Regions from separate parts of the Streptomyces sp. NPDC001450 genome, predicted to be linked through region 1. Evidence: riboswitches for the same ligand, from Rfam matches in the RefSeq annotation. Region 1 holds a riboswitch; the other holds the start of a gene.
The links. A riboswitch is a leader RNA that binds a small molecule or an ion and turns the genes downstream of it on or off. The one in region 1 is predicted to bind guanidine.
Positions count from the first base shown of each region.

Region 2: it holds a riboswitch for guanidine, as region 1 does, so the genes downstream of both, ACWC5O_RS06825 (DMT family transporter) here and ACWC5O_RS03055 (MBL fold metallo-hydrolase) in region 1, are expected to answer to the same signal.

Region 1 is NZ_JBSFHY010000002.1:245,096-252,558, forward strand. Features, by position in the region: gene ACWC5O_RS03045 (xanthine dehydrogenase family protein molybdopterin-binding subunit) at 1-1,199, shown strand, start outside; gene ACWC5O_RS03050 (XdhC family protein) at 1,192-2,334, shown strand; gene ACWC5O_RS03055 (MBL fold metallo-hydrolase) at 2,359-3,237, opposite strand; guanidine-III (ykkC-III) riboswitch at 3,250-3,317, opposite strand; gene ACWC5O_RS03060 (PP2C family protein-serine/threonine phosphatase) at 3,402-4,565, opposite strand; gene ACWC5O_RS03065 (hypothetical protein) at 4,799-5,125, shown strand; gene ACWC5O_RS03070 (aldo/keto reductase) at 5,708-6,733, opposite strand; gene ACWC5O_RS03075 (FAD-dependent oxidoreductase) at 6,897-7,463, shown strand, end outside.
Region 2 is NZ_JBSFHY010000005.1:106,363-113,825, reverse strand. Features, by position in the region: gene ACWC5O_RS06865 (SGNH/GDSL hydrolase family protein) at 1-776, opposite strand, end outside; gene ACWC5O_RS06860 (DUF445 domain-containing protein) at 945-2,297, shown strand; gene rdgB (RdgB/HAM1 family non-canonical purine NTP pyrophosphatase) at 2,347-2,949, shown strand; tRNA gene ACWC5O_RS06850 (tRNA-Leu) at 3,005-3,077, opposite strand; gene ACWC5O_RS06845 (HNH endonuclease) at 3,094-3,735, opposite strand; gene bcp (thioredoxin-dependent thiol peroxidase) at 3,820-4,287, opposite strand; gene ACWC5O_RS06835 (DUF3618 domain-containing protein) at 4,380-4,709, shown strand; gene ACWC5O_RS06830 (GroES family chaperonin) at 4,826-5,128, shown strand; guanidine-III (ykkC-III) riboswitch at 5,175-5,246, shown strand; gene ACWC5O_RS06825 (DMT family transporter) at 5,284-5,604, shown strand; gene ACWC5O_RS06820 (transglycosylase domain-containing protein) at 5,611-7,463, opposite strand, start outside.

The DNA.
Region 1 (7,463 bases):
TCACCTCCACCGTGCACGAGTTCGTCGAACCCAGCGCCGGGGTGGCGCGGGTGATGTACGACGCCGACGCCCACCACACCGCCAACCGCGTCGTACGGCGCGACGTACCGACCCCGACGTGGATGCGCGCCCCGGGTGAGGCACCGGGGTCGTTCGCCCTGGAGGCGGCGCTCGACGAACTCGCCGAGAAGTGCGGGATCGACCCGATCGAGCTGCGCCTGCGCAACGAACCCGACAAGGGGCCCGTCTCCGGCCTGCCGTTCGCGGGCCGCCGGCTGCCCGCCTGCTTCCGCGAGGGCGCCCGCAGGTTCGGCTGGGCGGACCGGGACCCACGTCCGGGCCTGCGCCGGGACGGTCGCTGGCGGCTCGGCACCGGCACGGCGGCGGCCTCCTTCCACGCGGGTGCCATGCCGTCCACGGCGACCGTGACCGCGCACCCTGACGGCACCTTCACCGTCCGGATCGCCGCGGCCGACATCGGCACCGGGGCCCGTACCGCCCTCACCCTGGTCGCCGCGGACGCGTTGCGGGTGCCCTCGGAACGGGTCCACGTCCGCATCGGCGACAGCGACTTCGGCCCGGCGATGATCGCCGGCGGATCCATGGGAACCCGTTCCTGGGCGTGGGCGGTCACGGCCGCGGCCGACGAACTGCGCGACAGGCTGGCCCTGGGCACCGGCATCCCCCCGGAGGGCATCACGGTACGGTCGGACACCACCGCGGCCATCGGCGCCCTCACCCCCGCCGAACGCCACTCCTTCGGGGCGCAGTTCGCCGAGGTGGCCGTGGACGTCACCACCGGCGAGGTGCGCGTGCGACGCATGCTCGGCATCTTCTCCGCGGGCCGGATCGTCAACCCGCTCACCGCACGCGGCCAGTTCACCGGCGGCATGATCTGGGGCATCTCCATGGCCCTGCACGAGGAGGCGGTCCGGGACCGCGCCTCGGGCGGCCACGTCGGAGCCGACCTCGCGGGCTACCACGTGGCCACGCACGCCGACGTGCCGTACATCGAGGCCGACTGGATCGACGACTCGGACCCGAAGGATCCGGTCGGGATCAAGGGCATCGGCGAGATCGGCGTCGTGGGAGCCGCGGCCGCCGTCGCCAACGCGGTCTGGCACGCGACCGGTGTGCGCCACCGCAGCCTGCCCATCCGCCCGGACCGCGTCGTCCTGGCCGGAGAGTCAAGTGCTTGACATCGCCGAGGAGTTGCTGCGCTGGGTCGAGGAGGGCCGGGACTTCGCCGTCGCCACCGTGCTGACGGTGGGTGGCAGCGCGCCGCGCGGTCCCGGCGCCGCCCTCGCCGTGGACAGCGAGGGCACCGTCATCGGCTCGGTCTCCGGCGGGTGCGTGGAGGGCGCGGTCTACGACCTGTGTCTGCATGCGCTCGAGGCGGGCGAGAGCGTCACGGAACGGTTCGGCTACGGCGACGAGGACGCCTTCGCCGTAGGACTGACCTGCGGCGGGACGATCGACGTCCTGATCACGCCGGTGGGCGGGCAAGCACCCGCCCGGACGGTCCTGGCGTCGGCTCTGTCGGCTGCTGTCCGGGGCGAACCGACAGCCCTCGCCCGGGTCGCCCGCGGCCCGGCCGGACTCCTCGGCCGGGCCCTGCTGGTACGACCCGACGGTACGTACGAGGGCGGTCTCGGCGGCCCCGCGCAACTGGACCGGACGGCGGCGGCCGAGGCCGGCGCCCTGCTGGAGGCCGGGCGCACCGGCACGGTGGACATCGCCGCGGACGGCTCGCACTGTCCCGGCGGCCTCACCCTGCTGGTCGAGTCGAACGTGCCGCCCCCGCGGATGATCGTCTTCGGGGCGGTGGACTTCGCCTCGGCGCTGGCCCGGGCCGGCAAGTTCCTCGGCTACCACGTGACCGTCTGCGACGCCCGCCCCGTCTTCGCCACGCGGGCCCGCTTCCCCGACGCCGACGAGGTCGTCGTCGACTGGCCGCACCGCTATCTGCGGCGTACCGCGACCGACGCCCGAACCGTCCTGTGCGTGCTCACCCACGACGCGAAGTTCGACGTACCCCTGTTGAAGGAGGCCCTCGCGATGCCGGTGTCGTTCGTCGGTGCGATGGGCTCGCGCCGCACCCACGAGGAACGCGATCGGCGTCTGCGGGAAGAGGGCGTGAGCGAGCGGGAGCTGGCCCGGCTGCGCTCCCCGATCGGCCTCGACCTCGGCGCCCGTACGCCGGAGGAGACCGCCCTGTCGATCGTGGCGGAGATCGTCGCCGCCGGGCGCGGCGGGACGGGCGTTCCCCTGACCGGCACGAGGACGCCGATTCACCACGACCGGGCGGAACACGACGGGGCTACGGCAGCCTGAGGGCCAATGCCGGCCGCACCGGGCTCAGCTGTGGGGACAGAGGACGAAGTCGGAGTAGGCGCGCCAGGTGAGGTCGGCGTCGAGTTCGGTGAGCGCGTCACGGATCCTGCGGAGGTGAGCCGGGGTCAGCTGGAGCGGGGGCTCGTCGGGCTGGTAGGTGGTGCGGACCGGATAGTCCACGCCCGGCTCGGTGGTCATCTCGATGTGGCAGCCGAGCACATGGGCGACGGGCCGGCGGTCGGCGAACTCGATCAGACGGTCGATGCTGCGGGCGAAGGCGGGGACGTCCTCGATGTAGAGCCGCCCGGGATACACGCTGTCGCCGGTGAGCAGGAGGCCGGTGGCCGGGTCGTAGTACGTGACGGCCGCCGCATGATGGCCTGGGGTGGCCAGGCACTCCAGTACCCGGCCGCCCAGGTCGACGTGGGCGACGGCGTCCGGGTCCGCGTCGAACCCGAAGTACCGCCAGGCGGCGGCACGGTCGGCGCCCACCACCGTGGTGTCGGGGCGGCCGGCGAACTGGTCGTCGCCCGCGACGTGGTCACCGTGCCCGTGGGTGTGCAGCACCAGCAGCTCGTAGCTGTCGCGGGGATGCCGGGCGAGCCAGTCCGTGAGGAGCCCGTCGACGACCTGGCGCAGGGGGAAGAACTCGGCGGACCCGGTGGCGCCGGTGTCGATCAGCACCGCACGTTCGTTGCCGCACAGCAGGAACAGGAACGGCGCCTCGTAGTGCACCGCCATGTTCTGCCGCAGGATGAACGTGTGCTCGTCATAGGCGTGGACCTGGATGTCCGGGTCGGTGTTGTGCTTGGCCGACGGCGAACCGTGGATCCACCTCACGTCCAGCGGACGGGCCTGGGGAGGGGAGTTGGTGAAGTCGATCAGGTGCGTGCCGGTGTTCACGATGTCTCCGCGCGTGCGTCGTCTTGGCGGGCCGGGTACGGCGCACATCTCGTCCGGGGCAGGCCCGTCAGAGCCTCCGGCGGGACGCTACCACGGTGTCCGACGGGGCCCGCGGCCGTGGCCCGCACGTCCTCCCGTGCGTGCCGCAGGGGCCGCCGGCGGCATCACCGGGGCCCGCCGCTTCCGCCCACCCCGCCCGATGGGGGAGGCGGCGCGGCCGGCTGGTCGGCGAGCAGGCAGGCGGTGAGCGCCGCGGTGTCGTCCTGGAGGCGGTTGTGGCTGTAGGCCATCAGGTCGCGGTGGAGCTGTTCCAGCAGCTCCCGCGGCGGAAGAGGGCCCCAGGAGCGCAGACGCTCGAGCAGGGGATAGAAGGTGCCGTGGGGGTCGCGGGCCTCCGTGATGCCGTCCGTGTACAGCAGGAGCTGGTCGCCGGGCCGGAAGTCGTAGACGTCGACGTTGTACGGCTCTCCGCCCAGCACACCGAGGTTCAACGGCGGAGCCGACCGCCCCCGGTCCAGTTCGCGGACCTCGTCAGCGCGGATGAGGAGCGGGGGCGGATGACCGCAGTTGACGATCCGGACGAGATGACCGTCGGTGGGGATCTCGGCGAAGATGGCGGTGACGAACCGTTCGCCCAGCTCGCTTCCGCCGAGCAGCATCGCCCTGCGGTCCATGCTGGTCTCCACGTGGTCGGCCAGGGCGGGCAGATCGGGTTCGTCGTGCGCCGCCTCGCGGAACGCGCCCAGCAGGGTGGCGGCGGTCTCGACCGCGAGCAGACCCTTGCCGCGGACGTCACCGATGAGCAGCCGGACCCCGTACGGGGTGGGGACGGCCTCGTAGAGGTCGCCGCCGATGCGCGCTTCCGCGGCGGCGGAGAGGTAGAGGCTTTCCAGCAGAAGGTTTCCGATCCGGCGCGGGACCGGTCTCAGCAGGACGCGCTGCGCGATCTCGGCCACGAAGCGCACGTCGGCGAGCGTGCGTTCACGGCGGGTCCGATGGGCGGCCAGGACCGTGCCGATTGCGCCCACCAGGGCGGTGCAGATGTAGGAAGCCACGTAGTGGCGCTCCCACAGGTAGCCGACGGACCGGCCCGCACAGCAAGGGGTACCGGCCAGGACCCCTTCGAAGAGGACCGCGAAGACCGTGACGCCGGCGACCACGAGGGGCCCCTGGGCGAAGGCGGCCAGCAGCGGCACGGTGATCAGCGCGAAGCTCACCGGCCAGTCCACCGGCGTGAGGGGTTCGATCAACAGAAGGGCAGCGACGAACAGCACCGGAAGCCAGCGCATCCACATGGGGGCCGCGGGCAGTTGGGTCCGTACGCCCATGCCGGCCTCCGGCTCCCGACGGGTACGCCCGTTCCTCACTCGGCGCTCCCCAACGCGCCCGCCGTCGGAGCTTCAAGTCCGGCCCGAAAAGCGCGCCGTGCCGGTGGACGACATGCCTGACGGTTCGGCTTTCGCGGCCTTCGCACACCGGACTCCTGATCGCACGACCCCTGCAAGAGGTCCAGCCTCCTTTGCCGCGTCCCGGCACACCGGTGATTGCTCCACTTGGCGGCATGTTCGGCAGACCGAGGTCATGGGTGGGTGCGGTGGCGGGGCTGCTGCCCATCGGCGACGGGTTCGACCTGACCGGGTGGGTGGTGCTCGACACGGAGACCGTCGGCATGGCGGTCATCGGGATCGCCGTGGCCCTCGCCCTGGTACGGCCTTGGGGAAGGCGAATACGGGGACCGCTGGTGGCGTTCGTCGCCTGGGTGGGCACGGGATTGCTCGTTCCGCTGCTGCCGTATGTCGTACGGGACTCGCTGCTGGCTTGTCGGACGGCGCGCCGCAGCGTCACGAAGACTCCGGTCCTGCCACGCCGGGTTGGGAAGCCGCGCTGATCCAGATCTGCTTCGTGGGCATGGGACTGGGCCTCGCACTCGCCTTGCCCGCCCACCTTCGACGGCGTTGGCCGGAGGTGTTCGCGGGGAGGGTCGGAGACCCTGCTGGGCGCTCGGTGGCACGGCCGGTGTCGCGCCTCCCGCGGACCGGGAAGCCGGCGGGCGGCTGCTGACGGGGGTGTGGGGCCTCTGGGCGCTCGTCGCCTCCGCCGCCACGTGGATGCTCGGCCGCCGCCGTCCTGTCCGTCCGCACGCCCGCCGCCGTGGCGGCGGGCGTGGTCATGTTGCCGGTACTCGTCCGCTCCCGCAGGCTTCCCGCGCGCGAGGCCGCCCGGACCTCCGCGTGGCCACCGGGCTTCCGCCCGCGCAGGGGCCAAGTGCCCTCCGGCGCGGGCGGATTGCGGCGACGGCAGCGGGAACTCCCCACCACCGTTTGAGCCGTTGTTGCCGGACCGGACCTCTCGGCGGGGTGGGCGGTGGCGGAATGGGCAAAGGCGGGATCACCGGTCCATCCACCGCGCCGGACTCCGACTCGCCGCCATCTACATCCGGTCAGGAACGGCCCCGCACCCCCGCTCGACCCTAGGCCTCCCGCCCCACGGAAGTGAACGACATGTCCGGGTAGCGGTCGCCCGCCACCTGGCCGGCGATCGGCTCCAGCAGCGCCAGTTCGTCGGCGGTCAACGTGATCCGGGTGGCCTCGGCGTTCTCCAGGAGGCGGCTGCGCTTACGGGTCCCGGGGATCGGCACCACGGTCAGGCCGTGCACCTGGGCCCGCTGGTGCACCCAGGCGAGGGCGATCTGCGCCGTGGTGGCGCCGTGGTCGGCCGCGATCTTGCGCAGGGGCTCCAGGAGGGCGGCGTTCGCCCTGGCGTTGTCGCCGGTGAAGCGCGGCTGATACTGCCGGAAGTCGCTGCTGGAGAGATCCGTGCTCGCGTCGGCGAAAGCACCGGTCAGGAAGCCCCGGCCCAGCGGCGAGTACGGCACGAACGCGACACCCAGTTCGGCGGCAGCGCCCACCGCGCTGCGCTCGACGTCCCGGCTGAAGACCGACCACTCCGACTGCAGGGCGGTGATCGGGTGCACGGCGTGCGCCTCGCGCAGCTCGGCGCCGGTGACCTCGCTCAGGCCGAGGTGCCTGACCTTGCCCTCCCGCACCAGTTCGGCCATGGCGCCGACGGACTCGGCGAGCGGGACGGCGGGGTCGCGCCGGTGCATGTAGTACAGGTCGATGACCTCGACGTTCAGGCGGCGCAGGCTCGCCTCGACCGCGTTCCTCACATAGGCGGGCTCGTTTCGGATACCGCGGTAGCGCGGGTCGTCGGCACGGCGCTCGATGCCGAACTTGGTGGCCAGGGTCATCTCGTCGCGGTGCGCGGCCACGAACGGCGCGAGGAACTCCTCGTTGGTGCCGGAGCCGTACACGTCGGCGGTGTCGATGAGGGTGACACCCGCCTCGAGAGTAGCCTCCAGGGTGTCCCGGGCCGCCGCGACGTCCGTCTCGCCGTACGCATCGCTGATGCCCATGGCGCCGAAGCCCTGCACGCCCACGAGGGGGCCGCCGGTGCCCAGCTCTACCTTGCGGATCTGTTCGATGGCGTTACTCATGCCCGTCACGCTAGATCGTTCGAGTGCGCTCGAAGCAAGTGCTTTCCGTGCGCCGGTTCGCGCTTTCCGTACGCCGCTTCCAGGGTCGGCCGGCGCGGAGAGGAGTATGGTATTCATCGAATGATGAATTACTGCTCTCGTGATCGTGAAGGGCAGGACTGCAATGGAACGGACCACGTGCTGTGTGGTGGGAGGCGGTCCCGCGGGCATGGTGCTCGCTCTGCTGCTGGCCCGGGCCGGCGTCGCGGTGACGGTCCTGGAGAAGCATGGCGACTTCCTGCGCGACTTCCGCGGCGACACCGTCCACCCCTCCACCCTGGCCCTCCTGGACGACCTGGGGCTGGCCGAACGCTTCGCCGAGCTGCCGCAGCGGCGGGTGAACACCGTCCAGTTGCCTGTCGGAGCCGGCCGCTCGACGGTAACCGTCGCCGACCTCACGGTGCTGCGCGGACCCTACAACTACGTGGCGATGGTGCCCCAGTGGGACCTGTTGGACCTGCTCGCGGACGAGGCCCGGCGCGAGCCGTCCTTCCGGCTCAGGATGAACACCGAAGCGACCTCCTTCCTGATCGAGTCCGGACGGGTCACCGGGGTGCGCTACCGCACCCCTGACGGCCGTACCGGCGAGTTGCGGGCTGTCTTGACCGTCGCCTGTGACGGCCGGGGATCATTGGCGCGCTCCCGGCCGGAACTGGGACTGCGCAGCTTCACCTGCCCGATGGACGCCTGG
Region 2 (7,463 bases), on a different contig from region 1:
CGCAGGCGGCCGGCGAGGACGTCGGTCCAGCGGTGGTTGGCGCCGACGGTGGAGGTTACGCCGTCGGTTATCGAGTCGCCGAACACCACGACCGTGCCGGTGGCCTCGTTGCTCAGGACGTCGAGGGCCGTCAGATAGCGCCAGTACGGGGTCTGTTCCGTGTACGGGGTGCCGGTCGCGTCCTCGGTGCGGTCGCCCTGGGCGACGTACGACATCTGCCGCGCGTGCGGGTGGTACGTCACCGGGCCGGCCGGGGTGGGCGAGTACGTGGTGACCAGGACGTCCGTGCCGTGCGGGATGGTCAGGCGCACGGCGTCGCTGAGCACCTGGCCGCCGGCCGGTATGACGACACTCGTGCCGCCGTTGAAGGTGAGGCGCCGCATCGTCTCCGCGTCGGCCGCGGCGGTGCCGTCACCCGCCGAGAGGGCGAGGGAGGCGTGCGTGATGGTCAGCGGGGACTGGCCGTACAGGTTGGACAGCGTGATCCGGGCGCTCGACCCTCCCGTGCTCGCGTGCACCACGTTCCGCACCGAGCGGCCGGCCAGGCCCTCCGTCTCCGTGCCCGGCTCGCCGCCCACGGGCGCCGTGGACCAGGCACCCACCCAGGTGCCCGTCGAGGCGGGAGCGACGGACGAGTCGTGGTGCGGGCGGCCGCCGGCGAAGGCGCCGCGAGGGGTGCCGCCGTCGGCCGCCACGGTGACGTAGATGGCGGCGCACATGGCCACGACCAGCGCGACAACCGCGCTGAGAACGGCATAACCACGACTCTTGGTCACGCTTGTGTTGTTCTCCCCCGGGAAGTGGGAGCCCAAGGCTCCGGTCTGAAGAGCCCATGATCGCTCATGAGCCCGGGAGAGCTGACAGGGCCCTGCCCAAAAGCCCCCGTCCAGACAGACGCCGGGAACTCCTGTTCCGTTCCGGGAGTCGGTCAGGAAGGGACAATTGTGTGCGGGATCACCGAACGGGTGGAGCTGATGGAACGTATGGAACGTACGGAGACGGAAACACCGAGCCGGACCACGTCATACCGAACCATGACCGCCTTCACCCCGGCCGACGAGGAGCGCCGGCGCGGGGTACGGCGCATGAAAGTGACGGCGACCGGCCTGCTGCTGTTCGTGGCGGTCGTCTACGTGCTGGCCACCCTGGCCTCCCACGAGGGCGCCGGCTCCTGGGCGGGCTATGTCGCCGCCGCCGCCGAGGCCGGCATGGTCGGCGCCCTGGCCGACTGGTTCGCGGTCACCGCCCTCTTCCGGCACCCGCTCGGCCTGCCCATCCCGCACACCGCGATCATCCCGACCAAGAAGGACCAGCTCGGCGTCTCGCTCGGCGAGTTCGTCGGCGAGAACTTCCTCTCCGAGGACGTCGTACGCCAGCGACTGCGCGCCGTAGGCATCGGCAGCCGGCTCGGAGCATGGCTCGCGGCCCCCGACCACGCCGACCGGGTCACGGCGGAACTGGCCACCGCGCTCAGAGGCGCCCTGACCGTACTGCGCGACTCCGACGTACAGGCGGTCGTCGCAGAGGCGATCACCCGGCGCGCCGAGGCCCAGGAGATCGCACCCGGCATCGGCAAGATGCTGGAGAAGATCGTCACCGACGGCGGCCACCGGCGGGCGGTCGACCTGGTGGTCGCCCGCGCCCACGACTGGCTGGTCCTCCACCGGGACAACGTGATGGTCGCGGTGGAGGGCGGCGCCCCCGGCTGGACCCCACGGTTCGTGGACCGCAAGGTCGGCGAACGCGTCTACAAGGAGTTGCTGCGCTTCGTCACCGAGATGCGCGACATGCCCTCCCACCCCGCCCGCGGCGCCCTCGACCGCTTCCTCACCGACTTCGCCTCCGACCTCCAGTCCGACACCGACACCCGCGCGCGGGTCGAACGGCTCAAGGGCGAAGTGCTGGGCCGCGGCGAGGTGCAGGACCTGATCGCCTCCGCCTGGACGGCCGTACGCTCCATGATCGTCGCCGCGGCCGAGGACGAACGCAGCGAGCTGCGACTGCGGGTACGGGCCGCCCTGCTGTCCCTGGGCTCCCGCATGGCCGCCGAACCCAAGGTGCAGGAGAAGGTCGACAGCTGGGTCGAAGGCGTGGCCGTGCACATCGTCACGACCTACCGCAAGGAGATCACCTCCCTGATCACCGACACCGTCGCCGGCTGGGACGCCGAGCACACCACCCGCAAGATCGAGGCCCACATCGGCCGCGACCTGCAGTTCATCCGGATCAACGGCACGGTGGTCGGCTCGCTCGCAGGCCTGCTGATCTACGTGATCTCACAGAGCCTCGGCGCCTGACCCCCGCCCCCCGATCCCAGATCCCCGGCCACCCAGGAATACTGCCCCCATGACCCGCCTGATCCTCGCCACCCGCAACGCCGGAAAGATCGCCGAGCTGAGGGCCATCCTCGCCGAAGCCGGACTCCCCCACGAACTCGTCGGCGCGGACGCCTACCCCGGCATCCCCGACGTCAAGGAAACCGGCGTGACGTTCGCGGAGAACGCCTTGCTGAAGGCACACGCCCTCGCCCAGGCCACCGGCCTGCCCGCCGTCGCCGACGACTCCGGCCTCTGCGTCGACGTCCTGAACGGCGCCCCCGGCATCTTCTCCGCCCGCTGGGCGGGCAAGCACGGCGACGACAGGGCCAACCTGGAGCTGCTGCTGGCCCAGCTGGCGGACATCGCGGAGGAGCACCGGGGGGCGCACTTCGCGTGCGCGGCGGCACTGGCGCTGCCGGACGGGAGGGAGCGGGTGGTCGAGGGGCAGCTGCGGGGTGTGCTGCGGCATGCGCCGACGGGCACGAACGGCTTCGGCTACGACCCGATCCTGCAGCCGGAGGGAGAGACGCGGACTTGCGCCGAGCTGAGCCCTGAGGAGAAGAACGCGATCAGCCATCGGGGGAAGGCGTTCCGGGCGTTGGTGCCGGTTGTGCGGGAGTTGTTGGGCTGACTTCACGAAAGAGCCCCGCACCTAGGATTCGAAGGTGCGGGGCCCCATTTACCTGTGCGCCCGGTCGGATTCGAACCGACAAACACGACCACCTAAAGATCGCCGCTCGGCCGTTGGCGTACGGGCGCCTAGCCAGGCCCTACATTACCGGGGGAGAGTATGCCGTCGCCGACCGCCTCGGCACCAGGTGCTCGTGGCTGCGTGGCAGTTGGGGCAGAGCAAGCGCAGGTTCTCTTGGCGGTCGTCGCTCCAGTCCCCGTTGACGTGATCGACCTCCAGTGTCATGGGCTTACCTCGCCATTCAGGGCCCACACCGCACTCGGCGCACACCTCGGAAACTCCCACCTCGCGTAGCGCACGGCGCAGCAGATGGGTCCTCGTCCGGCGTCGGCCGTCGTGCCGCACCAGGATGTCCTCTGCACGCTTTACGGGGGTCACGCCCGGTTTCCCTCGCTGGTGTGCTTGCCCAAGGAAGTGGGAGATGTCGAGACCGTCCTGCGCCACCCACTGACGAAACCGGGCGCGCAGCGGGCCGTTGCACGGCTCCATGCCCAAGGCGCGCAGAGCACCGGCGACAGACGTCGTCCCCTCGACCGCGCGCCGCAGCTCATCGGCGGTTGGCCGGTGCGGCGCCTTGCCTCGCCTCCGACGTGGCATGTGGGAGACGTCGATCCCGAAGTGGTCGAAGCGCCGGAAGAGGTGGCACCGAAGATTGCCGTACGGCTGGGTACCGAAGAAGGCGATGACCTCTTCGATGTCGGAACACTGCTTGGCAGCCTCGGCCAACCTCTCACGGGTGAATTGGAAACGGCCCGCGCCCGGGTATCCCGGTGCGGGCCGTCGAGCAGCAGAAGGTGTGCCGGCTGGGGCTCAGATCCCCAGATCCTTGATGATCTTGGCCACGTGGCCGGTCGCCTTGACGTTGTAGAGGGCTCGTTCGACCTTGCCCTCCTCGTCGACGATCACCGTGGAGCGGATGACGCCGACGACCGTCTTGCCGTAGAGCTTCTTCTCGCCGAAGGCGCCGTACGCTTCCAGGACCTTCTTGTCGGGGTCGGCCACCAGCGCGACCTTCAGGGACTCCTTCTCGCGGAACTTCGCCAGCTTCTCCGGCTTGTCCGGGGAGATGCCGATGACGTCGTAGCCGGCGCCGGCCAGGACCTCGAGGTTGTCCGTGAAGTCGCAGGCCTGCTTGGTGCAGCCGGGAGTCAGGGCCGCGGGGTAGAAGTAGACGATGACCTTGCGGCCCTTGTGGTCCGACAAGGACACCTCGTTGCCGTCGGCGTCGGGGAGGGTGAAGGCGGGGGCCACGTCCCCGGGCTGGAGTCGCTCGCTCATCGGTCCAGCGTAACGGGGGGCGTTGCGGCGCGGTTGCGGCTGGAGCTGACAGACTGTCCAGGACAGCATCAGGAGACTTCGGAGGCCGTACGGTGGCGGACACGTCGGACACCAGAACCCCGGCGCAGATCGAGGCGGACATCAAGCGCCGTCGCGAAGTGCTGGCCGAGACGCTCGACGAGATCGGGGTGCGGGTGCATCCGCAGACGATCGTCGCGGACGCCAAGGCCAAGGTCGTCGCCAATATCGATCACACGGTCGGCCGGGCCTACGTCCAGGTCAACCGGGTGGTGAGTGAGGTGCGGGCGCAGTTCGTGGACGAGGAGGGCGCGCCGCGGCTCGAGCGGGTCGTGCCCCTCGCGCTGGTCGTCGTCGGCGTCGTGGGCCTGCTCGCGCTGGGCTCGCGGCGGCGTAAGGGCTGACCAGGGCGGAGACGAGTCGTGGCCCGGGGTCGTACGAGTCCGTTCGAGGCAGGTAGGTTCGAGGCGTGAGCGCCAACAGAAACAGCAACCCTCAGCACGACAAGCTGCCCATCCGGATGCTGCACGACCGGGTTCTCGTGCGGCAGGACGCCGGTGAGGGCGAGCGGCGGTCGGGCGGCGGCATCCTGATTCCCGCGACCGCGGCGGTCGGGCGGCGGCTGGCCTGGGCCGAGGTCGTCGCGGTGGGGCAGAACGTACGGACCGTGGAGCCGGGTGACCGGGTCCTGTTCGATCCGGAGGACCGGGCCGAGGTCGAGGTGCGGGGCGTGGCGTACGTGCTCATGCGGGAGCGTGACCTGCACGCGGTGGCCGCCGACCGGTTCGAGGGCGGCGAGGACTCCACCGGCCTGTACCTCTGATCAGAAGCCGAGAAGGGGCTGGTGACTGTGGTCACCAGCCCCTTTGTCGTTCCTTTGCTATGTTCGAAGGAGCCCGACGAGACGCGCCGTACCGGGATGCAGGCAAAGACGACGCACCGGAGAAGAGTCGTCCGTTCGTCTCGGAGGTGTGTGTCGTGGCCTGGGTGCTGCTTGTCGTGGCCGGTCTGCTCGAGGTCGGCTGGTCGATCGGGATGAAGTACACCGACGGGTTCACGCGGGTCGTGCCCAGTGTGCTCACCGGTGCCGGGATCGTCGCCAGCATGGTGCTGCTGTCGTACGCCGCCAAGTCGCTGCCGATCGGTACCGCCTACGGCGTGTGGGTGGGGATCGGGGCGGCCGGGGCGGCGGTGCTCGGCATGGTGGTGCTGGGTGAGCCGGTCACCGCCGCCCGGATCTTCTTCGTCTGTCTGCTGCTGGTCGCCGTGGTGGGGCTGAAGGCGACCAGCGGTCACTGACCCTTCCTAGGGTTGGCCTCCGGCGTCGCCGCCCGTGGTGGTGGTGCCTGTGGTACCGCCGGGGGTGCCGCCGCCGGTGGTCGTGCTTCCGCCGGTGGTGTCTCCGCCGGTGGTCGTGCCGCCGCCCGTGGTATCGCCACCGGTGGTGGTGCCCCCGGTGGTGGTGCCGGTTGTGTTCGTACCGCCGTCCGTCGTGCCTCCGGTGGTGGTGCCCCCGGTGGTGGTGCCGCCGGTGTCCTGGCCGCCGTTCGTGGTGCCGTCGGTCGGGGTGCCGGTCGGGCCGCCGTTGTCCTGGCCGCCGTTGGTGGTGGTGCCGTCGGTGGTCGTGCCGTCGGTCGGGGTGCCGGTCGGGGCCTGCGTGCCCGGTGCCTGGACCTCGGCGCCCGACTGCAGCTGGAGGTCGAAGTCGGTGGCCGGCTTGCCCTTGAGGGCGTCCTTGGTGAACTGGGCCCAGATCTGGGTGGGCGCGCCGCCGCCGTTGATGCGCGGCAGGCCCATCGCGCCGTACAGCGGCTTGTGGGCCGCGGTGACGGGGTCCTGACCCATGACGGAGACGACGGTGGCGAGGTCGGGGGTGTAGCCCGCGAACCAGGCGGCGGTGTCCTCCTCGGCGGTGCCGGTCTTGCCGGCGGCGGGGCGGCCGGCGGCCTGGGCGGCGGTGGCGGTGCCGGACTGGACCACGCTCTGCAGGACCGAGGTGGTGGTGTCGGCGGCCTCGCGGCTGACGGCCTGCTTGACGGGCTCGTCGGGGAGCTTGATCTCCTGGGTGCCCTCCTTGGTGATCTTCTCGATCATCGTGTACGTGCCGTGCTTGCCGTGGTTGGCGAGGGTCGCGTACGCCTCCGCCATGTCCAGGACGCTGGCGGTGGCGGTGCCGAGGGCGATGGACGGGTAGGGCTGGAGGTCCTTGGTGTCGGCGGGGACGCCGAGGTCCACGGCGGTCTGCTTGACCTTGGACGGGCCGACGTCGACGGCCATCTGCGCGTACACGGAGTTCACCGACAGGTCGGTGGCCTTGCGTACGGTGATGTCGCCGTAGGACTTGGAGTCCTCGTTCTCGGGGGCGTAGGGGCCACCGCTCCAGCCCTGGACGGGCCGCTTGTTGGTGCCGTCGTAGTAGGTGTTCGGGGTGATGGTCTGGCCGTCCTGGGTGGTCGAGCCGTTCTGGACCGCGGAGGTGAACACGAACGGCTTGAAGGTGGAGCCGACCTGGAAGTCACCGCGGGTGGCGCCGTTGGTGTACTGCTTCACGTAGTCGATGCCGCCGTACATGGCGACGACCTTGCCGGTCTTGGGGTCGACGGAGGCGCCGCCGGCGCGGACGGCCTTGTCGACCTTGTTGTTCTTCTTGTCCAGCTTGGACATCAGCTGGTCATTGACCGCCTTGACGAAGGCGTCCTGCTTGCTCTTCTGGATGGTGGTGGTGATGCGGTAGCCGCCCAGGGCCAGCTTGTCGGGGTCGATGATGTTGTTGGTGGTCAGGTAGTGCTTGACCGCCTCGACGAGGTAGCCGCGCTGGCCGGAGAGGCCGGTGGAGATGGTCTGCTCCTTCGGCATGGGGAACTTCATGCCGGCACGCTTGGTCTCGCTGAGCCAGCCCTTCTTGACCATGCCGTCCAGGACGTAGTTCCAGCGGGCGAGGGCGGAGGACTTGTTCTCGGGGTGGGCTACGACGTCGTACTCGCTCGGTGCGTTGACGAGGGCGGCGAGGTAGGCGGCGCGGGCCGGGTCGAGGTCGGTGGCGTCCACGCCGTAGTAGGCCTGGGCGGCGGCCTGGATGCCGTAGGCGTTGCGGCCGAAGTAGCTGGTGTTGAGGTAGCCCTCGAGAATATCGTCCTTGGACTTGTTGCGGTCCAGCT